DNA from 3 places in the Bacillus haimaensis genome. Region 2 is predicted to be linked to each of the others. Evidence: riboswitches for the same ligand, from Rfam matches in the RefSeq annotation. Region 2 holds a riboswitch; each other region holds the start of a gene.
The links. A riboswitch is a leader RNA that binds a small molecule or an ion and turns the genes downstream of it on or off. The one in region 2 is predicted to bind S-adenosylmethionine.

Region 1: another riboswitch for S-adenosylmethionine. It lies ahead of ABN702_RS01930 (Fur-regulated basic protein FbpA); the one in region 2 lies ahead of ABN702_RS12245 (O-acetylhomoserine aminocarboxypropyltransferase/cysteine synthase family protein).
Region 3: another riboswitch for S-adenosylmethionine. It lies ahead of ABN702_RS16190 (sugar ABC transporter substrate-binding protein); the one in region 2 lies ahead of ABN702_RS12245 (O-acetylhomoserine aminocarboxypropyltransferase/cysteine synthase family protein).

What each region holds. Positions count from the first base shown of each region.
Region 1 covers NZ_CP158164.1:424,055-428,340, forward strand. Annotated here, with positions in the region: gene ABN702_RS01925 (DEAD/DEAH box helicase) at 64-1,506, shown strand; SAM riboswitch class I at 1,586-1,693, shown strand; gene ABN702_RS01930 (Fur-regulated basic protein FbpA) at 1,783-1,986, shown strand; gene ABN702_RS01935 (multicopper oxidase family protein) at 2,079-3,629, shown strand; gene ABN702_RS01940 (DUF6944 family repetitive protein) at 3,661-4,212, shown strand; gene ABN702_RS01945 (S8 family peptidase) at 4,270-4,286, opposite strand, start outside.
Region 2 covers NZ_CP158164.1:2,406,674-2,410,959, reverse strand. Annotated here, with positions in the region: gene ABN702_RS12250 (AAA family ATPase) at 1-1,762, opposite strand, end outside; SAM riboswitch class I at 1,977-2,081, shown strand; SAM riboswitch class I at 2,242-2,361, shown strand; gene ABN702_RS12245 (O-acetylhomoserine aminocarboxypropyltransferase/cysteine synthase family protein) at 2,424-3,743, shown strand; gene metX (homoserine O-acetyltransferase MetX) at 3,765-4,286, shown strand, end outside.
Region 3 covers NZ_CP158164.1:3,168,319-3,172,604, reverse strand. Annotated here, with positions in the region: gene ABN702_RS16195 (sugar ABC transporter ATP-binding protein) at 1-1,464, opposite strand, end outside; partial or broken gene ABN702_RS16190 (sugar ABC transporter substrate-binding protein) at 1,533-2,650, opposite strand; SAM riboswitch class I at 2,773-2,880, opposite strand; gene ABN702_RS16185 (PLP-dependent aminotransferase family protein) at 3,083-4,276, shown strand.

The DNA of each region.
Region 1 (4,286 bases), 2.0 Mb from region 2:
TTTTACAAACGATAATGAAGTATAATGAATCTGTTGTAAATAGAAGAAAAATGAGGGTACAGCATGAAAAATAGTTTTAAAGACTTCCAATTAAGTGAAGAGATAGTTAGCGCTCTTGAAAAATTAAGATATACCGTTCCTACGGAAGTCCAGGCAAAAGTTCTTCCCAATGCTTTGGAGAATAAAGATCTCGTCGTGAAATCACAGACAGGCAGCGGTAAAACAGCAGCATTTGGCATACCGCTTTGTGAACTTGTAGAGTGGGAGGAGAATAAACCTCAAGCACTCGTTCTGACTCCAACCCGGGAGCTTGCAGCTCAGGTCAAAGAGGATATAACGAATATCGGCAGGTTCAAGCGGGTTAAAGCCACTGCGATCTATGGCAAGCAGCCATTTGATAGGCAGAAGCTGGAGTTGAAGCAAAAGTCTCATGTGGTGGTGGGAACACCTGGCAGGGTGCTCGATCATATGGAAAAAGGGACGTTTGATGTGGAGCGTTTAAAGTATCTTGTTATAGATGAAGCGGATGAAATGTTAAATATGGGCTTTATTGATCAGGTGGAAGCCATTATCCAAAAGTTGCCCACCGATAGGGTGACGATGCTATTCTCCGCGACATTACCAGAGGATGTCGAGCAGCTTTCTCATAAATATATGAAAACACCAACTCATATTGAAATTCAAGGTACAGGTATCACAACGGATAAAATTGTTCATGAAATTATAGAAGTTCAGGAGAATGATAAGTTCTCTCTTTTGAAAGCTGTTACAACAGTGGAGAACCCGGATAGTTGTATTGTTTTTTGCAGAACTCAGATTCAGGTGGATGATGTATATCGTCAGCTAGATCGCGCGGGCTATCCATGTGACAAGCTGCATGGAGGTTTGGTGCAAGAGGATCGTTTTGCTGTTATAAATGATTTCAAACTAGGGAAATTCCGCTATCTGGTAGCAACGGACGTTGCGGCACGAGGGATTGATATCGCAAATGTTTCTCTTGTGATCAATTACGACCTGCCGATGGAGAAGGAGAGCTATGTTCATCGAACAGGAAGGACGGCTCGTGCAGGAAATTCAGGAAAAGCCATTACCTTCGTTACTCCATATGAAGAAAAATTCCTCGCAGAAATCGAATCTTATATTGGATTTAAGATAACGAAAAGAGAAGCTCCAACTAAAGAAATAGTTTTTCGGGCAACATCTGAATTTGATATGAAAATAAATACACGCCCAACTATTAAAGAAGCAAAAAGTGCGAAATTGGACAAGGATATTATGAAGCTCTATTTCAATGGTGGAAAGAAAAAGAAAATCAGAGCGGTCGACTTCGTCGGCACCATATCCAAAATACAAGGAGTGGCTGCTGGTGACATAGGCATCATCACCATTCAGGATAATGTCTCCTATGTTGATATTTTGAATGGAAAGGGTCCGATTGTGCTAAAAGCGATGAAGCACACCACGATAAAAGGAAAAATGCTGAAGGTCCATGAGGCTCGACAATAATTCTTAGTTGACAAATCGGGATTATCGGGTTTATGATGGTCATAACAAATTACTTTTTCCTGACATAACTTAATAGCGTAACTTATCCAGAGAAGTGGAGGGATTGGCCCTATGAAGCTTCAGCAACAGATTCGAATAAGGAATACTGTGCTAATTCCAGCAGGCAGCAATGCTTGGCAGATAAGTTGAGGTCTCTTTTTTCTTTATAAATCCAACCTCTTCTTGTCTCAGACGGGAAGAGGTTTTTTGTATTTATTCATTTAAGGAGTGATGAAAATGGGAGAAATTTTGAAAAATGCGGTTGAAAATCGACGGTCGGAATTAATCAGTAAGCTCCTCTATTTCCGTGTATTCAAAAAGGAGGATCAGCACCTGTATGAACTGTCCTTAACAGATTTGGAACAGGAATATAAAAAATTCGACCATTACATGCATCCCCATGATGACATGGGATCGATCCAGTGGGTTAGAAGAAAGTAAGGGGAGAAAGGGGAAGGAACTACAAAAATAGGGTTAATTTGCAAGACAGCCGAATATTCTTTGGGGAGAGCCTATATAAGGGGGAACCAAAAATGGCTGAAACCCAAATTGTATCCTCACTTACAAAATTTGTAGATGCACTCCCTATTCCTCCAAAATTAGAACCAGTAAAAAAAGACAACACTTACACCTATTATGAGGTAACAATGAAGGAAACAAAGCAATCCCTTCACCGCGATCTCCCCTCGACAACGGTGTGGGGATATGAAGGAATATTCCCTGGACCGACCATAGAAGTCGACTGTGGGGAGAAGGTATTCATCAAATGGATGAATGCTTTGCCAAAAAGGCATTTGCTTCCAGTGGACTTTACGGTTCATGGTGCCCATAAAGATGTTCCGGAAGTCCGAACAGTTGTTCATGTACATGGTGCAGTCGTGGAACCTGAAAGTGACGGGTACCCCGACTCATGGTTCAGTGCAAATTTTGAACAGGTTGGCCCCACATTTACACAGAAAATCTACCGGTACGATAATTACATGAATTCCTGTACGCTCTGGTACCATGATCACGCACTTGGTATTACCCGCCTCAATATATATGCTGGACTCGCTGGGATGTATCTAGTACGAAGTGATTTCGAGCGTTCCCTGAAACTTCCCTCATCCGCCTATGATATTCCTCTTATCATCCAGGATAGATCCTTTCGACCGGATGGTTCTCTCTACTATCCGACGCAACCGGATGAACCGGTATCAGGATTGAAAACATCTGTAGTACCGGAGTTTTTTGGTAATACAATCCTGGTCAATGGGAAAGTATGGCCATTCTTGGTAGTAGAACCTCGCAAATATCGTTTCCGAGTAGTCAATGCTTCCAACAGCCGCTTTTATCGAATAAAACTGGACTCAGGACAGCTCATGTATCAGATCGGAACGGATAGAGGTCTGATGGATCATCCGATTGGCATCAGATCCATCACTCTTGCACCTGCAGAAAGAGCAGATTTAGTCATTGATTTTACCAACCTCGAAGGAACAAGTATCGTCATGACCAATGATGCACCGGCGCCGTTTCCGGAGGGTGACAAGGAAATTGAAATGAGAGATATGATGAAATTTATCGTGAAACTGCCACTTAAGCATATTGACACCAGTGTTATCCCATCCTACTTGGGAAATTTCCCAAAACTCCAAACAAAAGACGCAGCATTTAAAAGGTTTTTGACATTGGATCATACAATGGACAATTATGGTCGGGAAATTATGCTTTTGGATAACAAAGATTGGGATGCTCCAATATCGGAGAAACCGAAACTCGGGAGTACGGAAATCTGGTACTTGATCAATACAACAGAGGATACCCATCCCATCCATATTCATCTAGTAGATTTTCAAATCCTGGGACGAAGGAAATTTAATGTAGAACGTTTTACACAAGATCGAGTAATCGAGTATATGGGCCCACCTATTCCGCCGGAACCACAGGAATGCGGGAAAAAGGATACAGTCAGGGCAAATCCTGAAGAGGTAACAGAAATTATCATGAATTTCGGCCCATACACGGGACTATATGTGTGGCATTGCCATATGCTAGAACACGAGGACTATGAGATGATGAGACCTTATCTTGTTATAAAATAAGCTTTGGTATGAAGAGAATGGCGGATAGATCATGGATAGTGAAAATAAAATACTTATCGGGTCATGGATACAGGCTGTAGGTACAGTCCTTTCCGCTGTAAGCAGTACCAGATTCCTTGTCAGAGTGGAGGAGCAGAGTGAGGGCTTAGACATGGTTGGAAATGTGCTTCAAGCTACAGGTAATGCATTGGAAGCGGACGGGCAGGAAGGATACACGATTGGAAAAATTGGCAATGGAATTCAAGCCATCGGGAATATCACGGTTATTTCTGGTCTGTTAATAGAGGAAGATACGATTATTAGAGATAAATTGTTTATCAGTGGGAACCTGCTCCAAGCTCTCGGTGGAGCGGCAGCACTTAGAGATGAGTGGGATGGACCAGATGTCGATACCATGGCCATCATCGGAAACCTCCTTCAGGTTATCGGGAACTCGCTACAGGCAATCGGTGGTGCAAATGAGATAAAGACTGGGGAAAGTGAAAGCATTGAAGCGATTATTAATACGGGCAGTTGGATTCAAGCAATTGGTTCAGTTATTCTTGCTATAGACATTACCAAAGAGCAGGCAAATATCAAATAAAAAAATCCCAAAGGAGCGTTAAACTCCTTTGGGATTCCTTTTTGACGTTTCGTTTCCCTATACACCAATCGATT
Region 2 (4,286 bases):
CTTGCTCTGTATTTTCGTGCTTCTCAAAACCTACTGTAATTCTCTTGTCTGTTACGCCTGCGTTACTTGTCATGATAATCACAGTATCTTTGAAGCTGACAGTTCTTCCTTGGCTGTCCGTCAGCCTGCCATCCTCCATTACCTGAAGAAACAGTTGGAGCACATCTGGATGGGCTTTTTCCATTTCATCAAGCAGTACAATACTGTAAGGGTTGCGGCGGACCTTTTCTGTCAACTGTCCAGCTTCCTCATGCCCGATATACCCTGGTGGAGATCCAATTAGTTTTGATACTGAGTGCTTTTCCATGTATTCACTCATGTCAAAACGGATAAATGCATCCTTTGAACCAAAAAGCTCTTCGGCAAGTGATTTGGTAAGCTCTGTTTTACCAACCCCAGTAGGTCCGACAAAAAGGAAGGAACCAATAGGTCGTTCTTTTCTTTTAAGACCTGCACGACTTCTGCGAATTGCTTTTGCAATCTTTTGGACTGCATCTTTTTGTCCAATCACTTTTTTATTTAAATTTGCCTCGAGATCACGAAGCTTTACTTGTTCTTCCTGTTGAAGTTTTCCAACTGGAATGCCAGTTTTTTCTTCTATGATTGCATAGATGTCATTCAGTGTAACTTCAATTTTTTTCGCAGTGGAGCTATTTCTACTCTTTTCAAGCTTTGCTTCTTCATCTCTCAGCTTTGCAGCGTATTCGTATTTCTCTTCATCCAAAGCTTTTTGTTTTTCCTTTTCAATCTGTGCAAGTCGGTAGTTAATTCCCTCCAAGTCCATTACATCCAAGGTTAAATTCTTCTTAGATCCTGCTTCATCAAGCAAATCAATGGCTTTATCGGGTAGGAAACGATCCTGAATATAGCGGTGTGACAGGCTGACGCAGGCATTTATCGCTTCTTCTGTATAGGAAACCTGATGGAAATCCTCGTATTTGGATTGGATACCTTTAATGATCTCAACAGCCTTTTCAGGAGTTGGCTCTTTTACCATAACAGGTTGAAAGCGTCGTTCCAATGCTGCATCCTTTTCTATTTGCCGATATTCCTTCAAGGTAGTAGCCCCGATGAGCTGCAGCTCGCCTCTGGCCAATGCCGGTTTCAACATGTTACCTGCATCCATGGACCCTTCCGCAGAACCAGCTCCCACAATTAAGTGCAATTCATCCACAAATAGGATGACGTTTTTTCTTTCCTGCAGTTCCTGGATGATCTGCTTCAGCCGTTCTTCGAATTGACCTCTAATACCAGTATTGGCAACAAGTGAGGCAACATCCAACAGATAGATTTCTTTATTCTGAAGCTTGGCAGGGACATCTCCGGTAGTAATATTAAGAGCAAGTCCTTCCGCGATGGCTGTTTTACCTACTCCAGGTTCACCGATTAGTACAGGGTTGCTCTTGTTTCGTCTATTTAGAATTTCAATTACTTTCTTGATTTCTTTTTCTCTTCCCACAACAGGGTCAATCAATCCTGCTTTAGCAAGATTTGTTACATTTTTGGCTAATTTGTCCAGAATTCCACGACCCTGTTTGGACTCTTTAGCATCTTTGAAATTTGACTCATTAGTAGGTCGATGATCCTGCTCCCAAAAAGGAGAGTGTCCGGAAAATCCTTGAAAGAATCCAGACGGTGTCTGTAATTTTGCTCTTTCTTCTTCAAAGCAGGAAGAGCATAGGACAAGTTGCTTTTGTTCTGAATTTAATTGGAACTTAACATGAATAGTTGCTTGATTCTGTTCGCATTTTTGACAAATCATTCTTTGCTTCCTCCTTGAGAATTGTTTGACTTTCTTTGACCATTTAGGTTTAGCCATAGTATACTTTGACCTTTTTTGACTTTCAAGTATTTTGCCTGTTGGTAAATCATAGAAAAAATATATTCTATATATTTAGAAAAGTTTGTTGACTTCATCTTGAGACTGTTGTTATAATTGCAAAAAGTATCAATCTTATAAAAATCATATAGCAAACTTCTTATTAAGAGTGGTGGAGGGACAGACCCTGTGAAGCCCGGCAACCTTCAATGATGTTGAAAAGGTGCTAATTTCTGCAGATTTTTTTTCTGAGAGATAAGAAGAGGACCTTGAATGAAAGCCTCTTCTTATCGAAGAGGCTTTTTATCTGTACAAAAGGGGGAAAAGTAAAAGTAATATTATCCGGAATTACTCAATATGGTAGATAGTAAATCAATCATCCAATCAATGAATTAACGCAATGAACAAAAAAAACTGAATATCTCTTATCGAGAGTGACCGAGGGATCAGGCCCTATGAAGTCCGGCAACCATCAGGAAAAGTTATTCTTTTTCTGAAAAGGTGCTAATTCCTGCAGGCGGACTATGCCTGACAGATAAGAGGAGGAAAAAACCTCTTCTTATGAAGGGGTTTTTTATTTTTATATAAAAACGGAGGTAAAAACATGACAAATACAAATGACGCTTATCAATTAGAAACGCTATTGCTACACGGAGGGCAAACTCCTGATCCGACTACCGGTTCCAGAGCCGTCCCCATCTATCAGACAACATCGTATGTGTTCAATGATACAGAGCATGCCCAAAATTTATTTGCCCTGAATGAATTCGGCAACATCTATACGAGAATTGGAAACCCGACAGTCGACGTGCTGGAAAAGAGAATTTCGCTGTTAGAAGGCGGAGTGGCGGCAGTGGCAACCAGCTCCGGCATGGCTGCAATTGCATTTGCCATATTAAACATTGCCCACTCCGGTGATGAAATTGTGGCAGCAGGCAATCTGTATGGAGGTACCTATAATCTTTTTGCTGTCACATTGCCGAAATATGGGATAAAAGTGAACTTTGTGGATGGAACGGATCCAGAGAACTTCAGAAAGGCAATAACCCCAAAAACCAAAGCGATTTTCGGCGAAATCATTGGAAATCCGAGCTTACATGTCTTAGATGTTGAAGGTGTCGCCAAAGTTGCACAAGATCATGACATACCACTCATTATTGATAATACTTTTGCATCCCCATATCTTTGCAACCCGATCAAGTGGGGAGCGGATATTGTGGTACATTCCGCAACTAAATGGATTGGCGGCCATGGAACGACAATCGGAGGAATTGTGGTGGATGGCGGTACATTCAACTGGGATAATCCTAAATTCCAAGACTTTACTGAACCGGATGAAAGCTATAATGGCATTCGCTATGCAGAAGCCTTCGGAAACCTTGCTTATGCAGTTAAACTGCGTGTCCAGCTTTTGCGTGATTTTGGCGCATGCTTAAGTCCTCAAAATGCATTTCTGCTTCTACAAGGATTGGAGACGCTTCACCTAAGGGTGGAAAAGCATAACGAAAATGCAACAGAGCTTGCAAGATTCCTACAAGATCATCCTGCTGTTGAGTGGGTATCCCACCCTAGTCTTCAAGGACATCCGGCGCATGCATCCGCTCAAAAGTATTTGAGAAACGGATATGGTTCCATTCTCAATTTTGGAATTAAAGGAGGAAGAGAAGCTGGAAGAAAAGCTATTGATTCAATCAAGCTATGGTCACATGTAGCCAATGTAGGAGACGCAAAATCCTTGATCATTCATCCAGCATCCACCACGCATCAGCAGCTTACAGGGGAAGATCTGAAAAAGTCAGGCGTAACAGAAGATCTGATTCGCCTATCTGTAGGAATTGAATCAATCGAAGATCTGAAAAAGGATCTGGACCAGGCACTTTTCACAGCAACAGGAAAATCCATCTTAAAAGTGGAAAGCATCTGATATGAAAAGGGTGGAAGGACAGTGACAGAGTGTGATTGCAAAACAACTGCCGGTAGTGTCCGGATCGAGCGACTGGTGCTTGAAAGTGGAGAAGTATTGGAGAAGGTGGAAATTGCCTATGAAAGGGTTGGAAATAAGAATAGGGAACTTATTATAGTCTGTCATGCCTTGACAGGAAACCAATTTGCAAGAGGATCCGAGGAAGAAAAAGGCTGGTGGCATTCCTTTATTGGTCCCGAATCCTATATTGATACAAATGACTATCAAGTAATAACAATGAATGTTCTAGGAGGGTGTAATGGCTCCACAGGTCCAACCTCCCTGAATCCAATAACTGGTGAAAAATATGGAAGCAAGTTTCCGTCCGTCACAATCAGAGATATGGTGCATGCTCAATATTTGGCATTGAGGGAGCTTGGGTACTCCGAAGCGAAAGCGGTTATTGGAGGCTCACTTGGGGGAATGCAGGTGCTCGAATGGGGAATATTATATCCGGATTATGCAGATATTCTTATTCCTATGGCTGTAACCCCTTATTTTACT
Region 3 (4,286 bases), 760 kb from region 2:
TTCATTTGTCTCTGATGTGATAAGCTCCCGTGAAACCTCGCCATCATACAATACATACATACGGCTCGTGATCCCCATTATTTCGGATGTTTCCGAGGATGCGTAAAGAACCGCTTTTCCGCGCCTTGCCAAATCGGCAATCAATTCATATATATCCTTTTTTGCCCCAACATCGACACCCTTTGTCGGTTCATCGAAAATGTACACATCGGCGTCAGTGATCAGCCACTTTCCGATCGCTATTTTCTGTTGATTTCCGCCGGAAAGGTGCTGGGCAATGGTATCTGGGGAGGGGGTTTTGATACCCAGACTCGTAATAAGCTCGCTGGCTTTTTTCCTTTCCTTTTTCCGATCTAAAAAGCTGAAAAAAGAAGTGAACGAGTTCAAGGAAGCAGCCGTTAGGTTCGTCGTAACCGTTTCAGCCACAAGGATCCCTTCTTTTCTTCTTTCTTCCGGAACGAGTGCTATACCCTTTTTCACCGCTTCATGAGGGCTCTTTAGCTGAACCTTTTGCCCTTTGATGAAAATGTCGCCGGATGTAACGTCAGATAGACCGAACAGTGTCTTGCAGAGCTCTGTTTTACCAGCGCCGACGAGCCCGGCAATTCCGATGATTTCACCCTCTGAGACTTTGATGGAAAGGTTATTCAGTTTAGTAGAGTCGGAGAGATTGCTCACTTCCAGCACGGTCTGCCCAAGCATGGCTGGTTGTTCCGGGAATTGCTCCTCCAGCTTCTTTCCAAGCATCTGTTCCACCACTCTATTTTGAGTAGTAGCCGTTGTCACTTCCCTGGACACAAGCTTTCCGTTACGCATCACCGTGACCTCCTCGCAGAGTTCAAAAATTTCGGGCAGCCGATGAGAAATAAAGATGATGCCAACATTTTGATTCTTTAAGTCTTCTATAATACGGAAAAGCTCCTTCGTCTCCGTCTGGCTTAACGGGGCAGTAGGTTCATCCAGAACCAAGAATCGGCAATCGGTGGCAATGGACTTTGCGATCAGCACCATTTGTTTTTCCGCGAGTGTCAGCTCGCTTACCAGCTTCTTCGAGGAAAGCCTGATGTTCAGTTTTTCCAGCACAAGGGATGCTTTATAATGCAGCCCCCGCCAATCGATGAACTGCCTATTCTCACGGACTGTTTTTCCAAGCATGATATTTTCCCCGACCGTCAAATAGGAAACTAGTGCGGTATCCACTTCCTGATAGACCGTCTGGATGCCAAAGTCCTGTGCATCCTTTGGCGTGCGGATGGGGAGGGGGGTTCCGTCAAGCGCAATTTGGCCGGTATAGTGACTGTAGGCTCCAGAGAGAACCTTCATCAGTGTGGACTTTCCTGCACCATTGGCTCCGATCAAAGCGTGTACCTTACCGGTTTCCGCTGTAAAATCGACCTGACTTAATGCTTTCACTCCCGGAAATTCGATCGAGATATCGGTCATTTGAAGAGTTTGTGCTGCCATGTCATGTCCTCCTTTCACAAAAATGAGACACTCTCTTCACTAGGATAAGAGAGTGCCCGATATACTGGCTACTTCTGATAATGCTCCTTCAGCACCTTCATCCAGTCCTCTTCAAATGCGGAGGAGGTTCCCCAGCCTTTAATGATATCTGCGAGATTCACCATATTGACGGCTTGATCCGATTTGCGAAGCTCCTCCTGGGAGATGAGGGATGCTTCGAGGTCATAGGTTTCCGGTGTTTCCTCGCCAGCGAGCTTCTTTGCAAGCAGACGCAGATTGACGGCACCAATCAGTTTCGGATCTACTGCAGCTGTATATTTCCATGGACTTTTATCCGCCTGGATTTCCTGAAGATCGGCATTGGATACATCGATTCCGTAAATTTTGATCTCGTCACGTCCTGCTTCCTGGATCGCGCGTGCCGCACCGATTGCGAAGGCATCCCATGTTGCAAAGATGGCGTCGATTTCCCCTTTTTTATGCTTATTCAGCATTGCAGCTACGGCATTCTGGGTCTGAACGGATGTATCAGCAGCTGCCACACCGAATCGCTCCACTTCCTTGATGCCGGGATTGCCGGAAAGCGTGTCCTTATAGACTGCGTTCCTTCTTACCATTGGAGGAAAACCGTCCACCCAAAGGTAAACAATATTTGCTTCCCCATTGAAATCCTTCACCAACTGATCTAGCGCCAATTTTGCAAGTGCTTCATCGTCCTGGGAGGTCTGTGTCACTCCTGCTACAGTTCCGACATCCGGATTGGAGTCAAACGTCACGACGCTTTTGCCAGCTTCCACCAGCTTCTTTACTCCTTCTACAGTCGCGGCATCGTCCCCGTGGGAAAGGATGACCCCATCATAATCCTGAGTGATAGCCTGCTCGATCGCATCGTGGAACTTCGCGCTGTCCCCGTTTGCGGTGAATACATCCACTTCAAAACCGAGTGCTTCTCCTTCCTGTTTGGCACCTGCCAGGAATTGAGCGGTATGATCATCGCCTCCGATTTTACGGATGACCTTGATTTTCGCACCTTCGCCTTCCGCAAAGCGCTCCGGTACATTTTCAAAAGATACCTTTTCCTTGGCTCCTGCAGTCTGTCCGGAATTCCGGAAGAACATCCTGTTAAAAGTAGTGATAATGATAGTGTTGCGGCAAAAACTGATTTCACGATTGATTTCTTCTTCATGCTCATGACTCCCCTTTAGGTTTTTTCTTTTTTTGGCCAGGGAGGAATCATAAAAAATAAAAAATAAAAAAACCTCCCTGAAAAGAGAGGTTTCACCGCAATATATATATCGGGATGCTCCTCTCTCATCTTTCAGAACACAGATATGTCCTGCAGGATTTAGCACCAATTCCATATGGAACGGTTGCCGGGCATCATAGGGCCAGTCCCTCCGCCACTCTCGATAAGAGAATACAACGTATATTCTTTTTTAAAAATTTATAATTATCACTTTAATAGGTTGAAGAGGTAATGTCAAGAAGTAATTTTTTCGAGAATTTGGAGAGTTTGCAAACTATAAACAGGAATTACTGGTACTGATTAAGGAAGAAGTTTAAAATCAATTTAAATGAGTGGGGACAAGGGACCTGTCCCCGGAAAGGAATGGTGAACATGGACGCTGAATCCTTTTTCTCCAACAACATAAAAGCTGCATTGAAGAATAGTCCGCCTGGTGAGTGGATGCCAAATATCCCGGAGAATTGTATTCGGCTGAATTCGGGATATCCTGCACCAGAGCTTGTTCCTGATCAGGAGCTGAAGGCGGCAGTGGCGCTCCTCCTGGACGAGGAGAGGGATTTACCTCTTCACTATCTAGGAAGTCCACGTATTGATAAGCTGAAAGAGCAGATTCAAGATAGATTGGCGGAGCGTGGAATGCGTGTTTCCAAAGAGGAGCTATTGATCACTTCCGGTGCATGCCAGGCGATAGATTTGGTTGCCCGGATCCTCCTTGACGAGGAAGCGGTCGTTGCAATGGAAGCACCAACCTATATGGAGGCTTTGGAAATATTCAAGAACTACACGGATCATTACATATCCATTCCGGTCGATGAGCAGGGTCTTCAGACTGATCTATTGGAAAAAGAGCTGGCAGAAAGAAAACAGAACGGCCTCGCTTTGCCGCGTTTCCTATACACCATCCCGACCTTTCAAAATCCTACTGGGACCACACTGACAGCAGACCGGAGAAAGCATCTGCTGGAGCTTGCCTCCTCCTACAATTTTCTCATAATCGAGGACGATGCCTATGGGGAGCTTGCATTCAACGAAAGCCCCGAAACATTGAAGTCGATGGACAAAGAAGGACGGGTGCTTCATATCGGATCGCTCTCCAAGGTCGTAGCACCCGGCATGAGGATCGGCTGGGTAGCAGCAGCGCGTGATTTCATTACAGCACAATGGTGGTTCAAAAAAGACCTCGATCATCCGTTTGCCCATAGCACAATGGCCACTTTCCTGGAAAACATCGACTTCGAGGAAAGGCTCGAGATGCTGAGGAGGACCTATCGCGAAAAGTGTGCGGCCATGCTCTCCGCCCTGCAGGCAATCATGCCAACATCCGTCACTTGGTTTGTGCCCGAAGGAGGCTATTTTGCCTGGGTGAGGATTCCGGGAGTCGATACCGCAGAAATGCTGGCAGAGGCCATGGCAGAAGGGGTAGCCTACATTCCTGGGAAGCACTTCTTCCTGGATCAGGCAGAAGGAAAAGAGTATCTTCGACTTTCATTTAGCTATGCGGAGGAGAAGGAGATAGTAGAAGGAATAAGGAAACTCGCGAAGATAGTCGGGAATCTTGCAAAATAAAGAAGAGGCC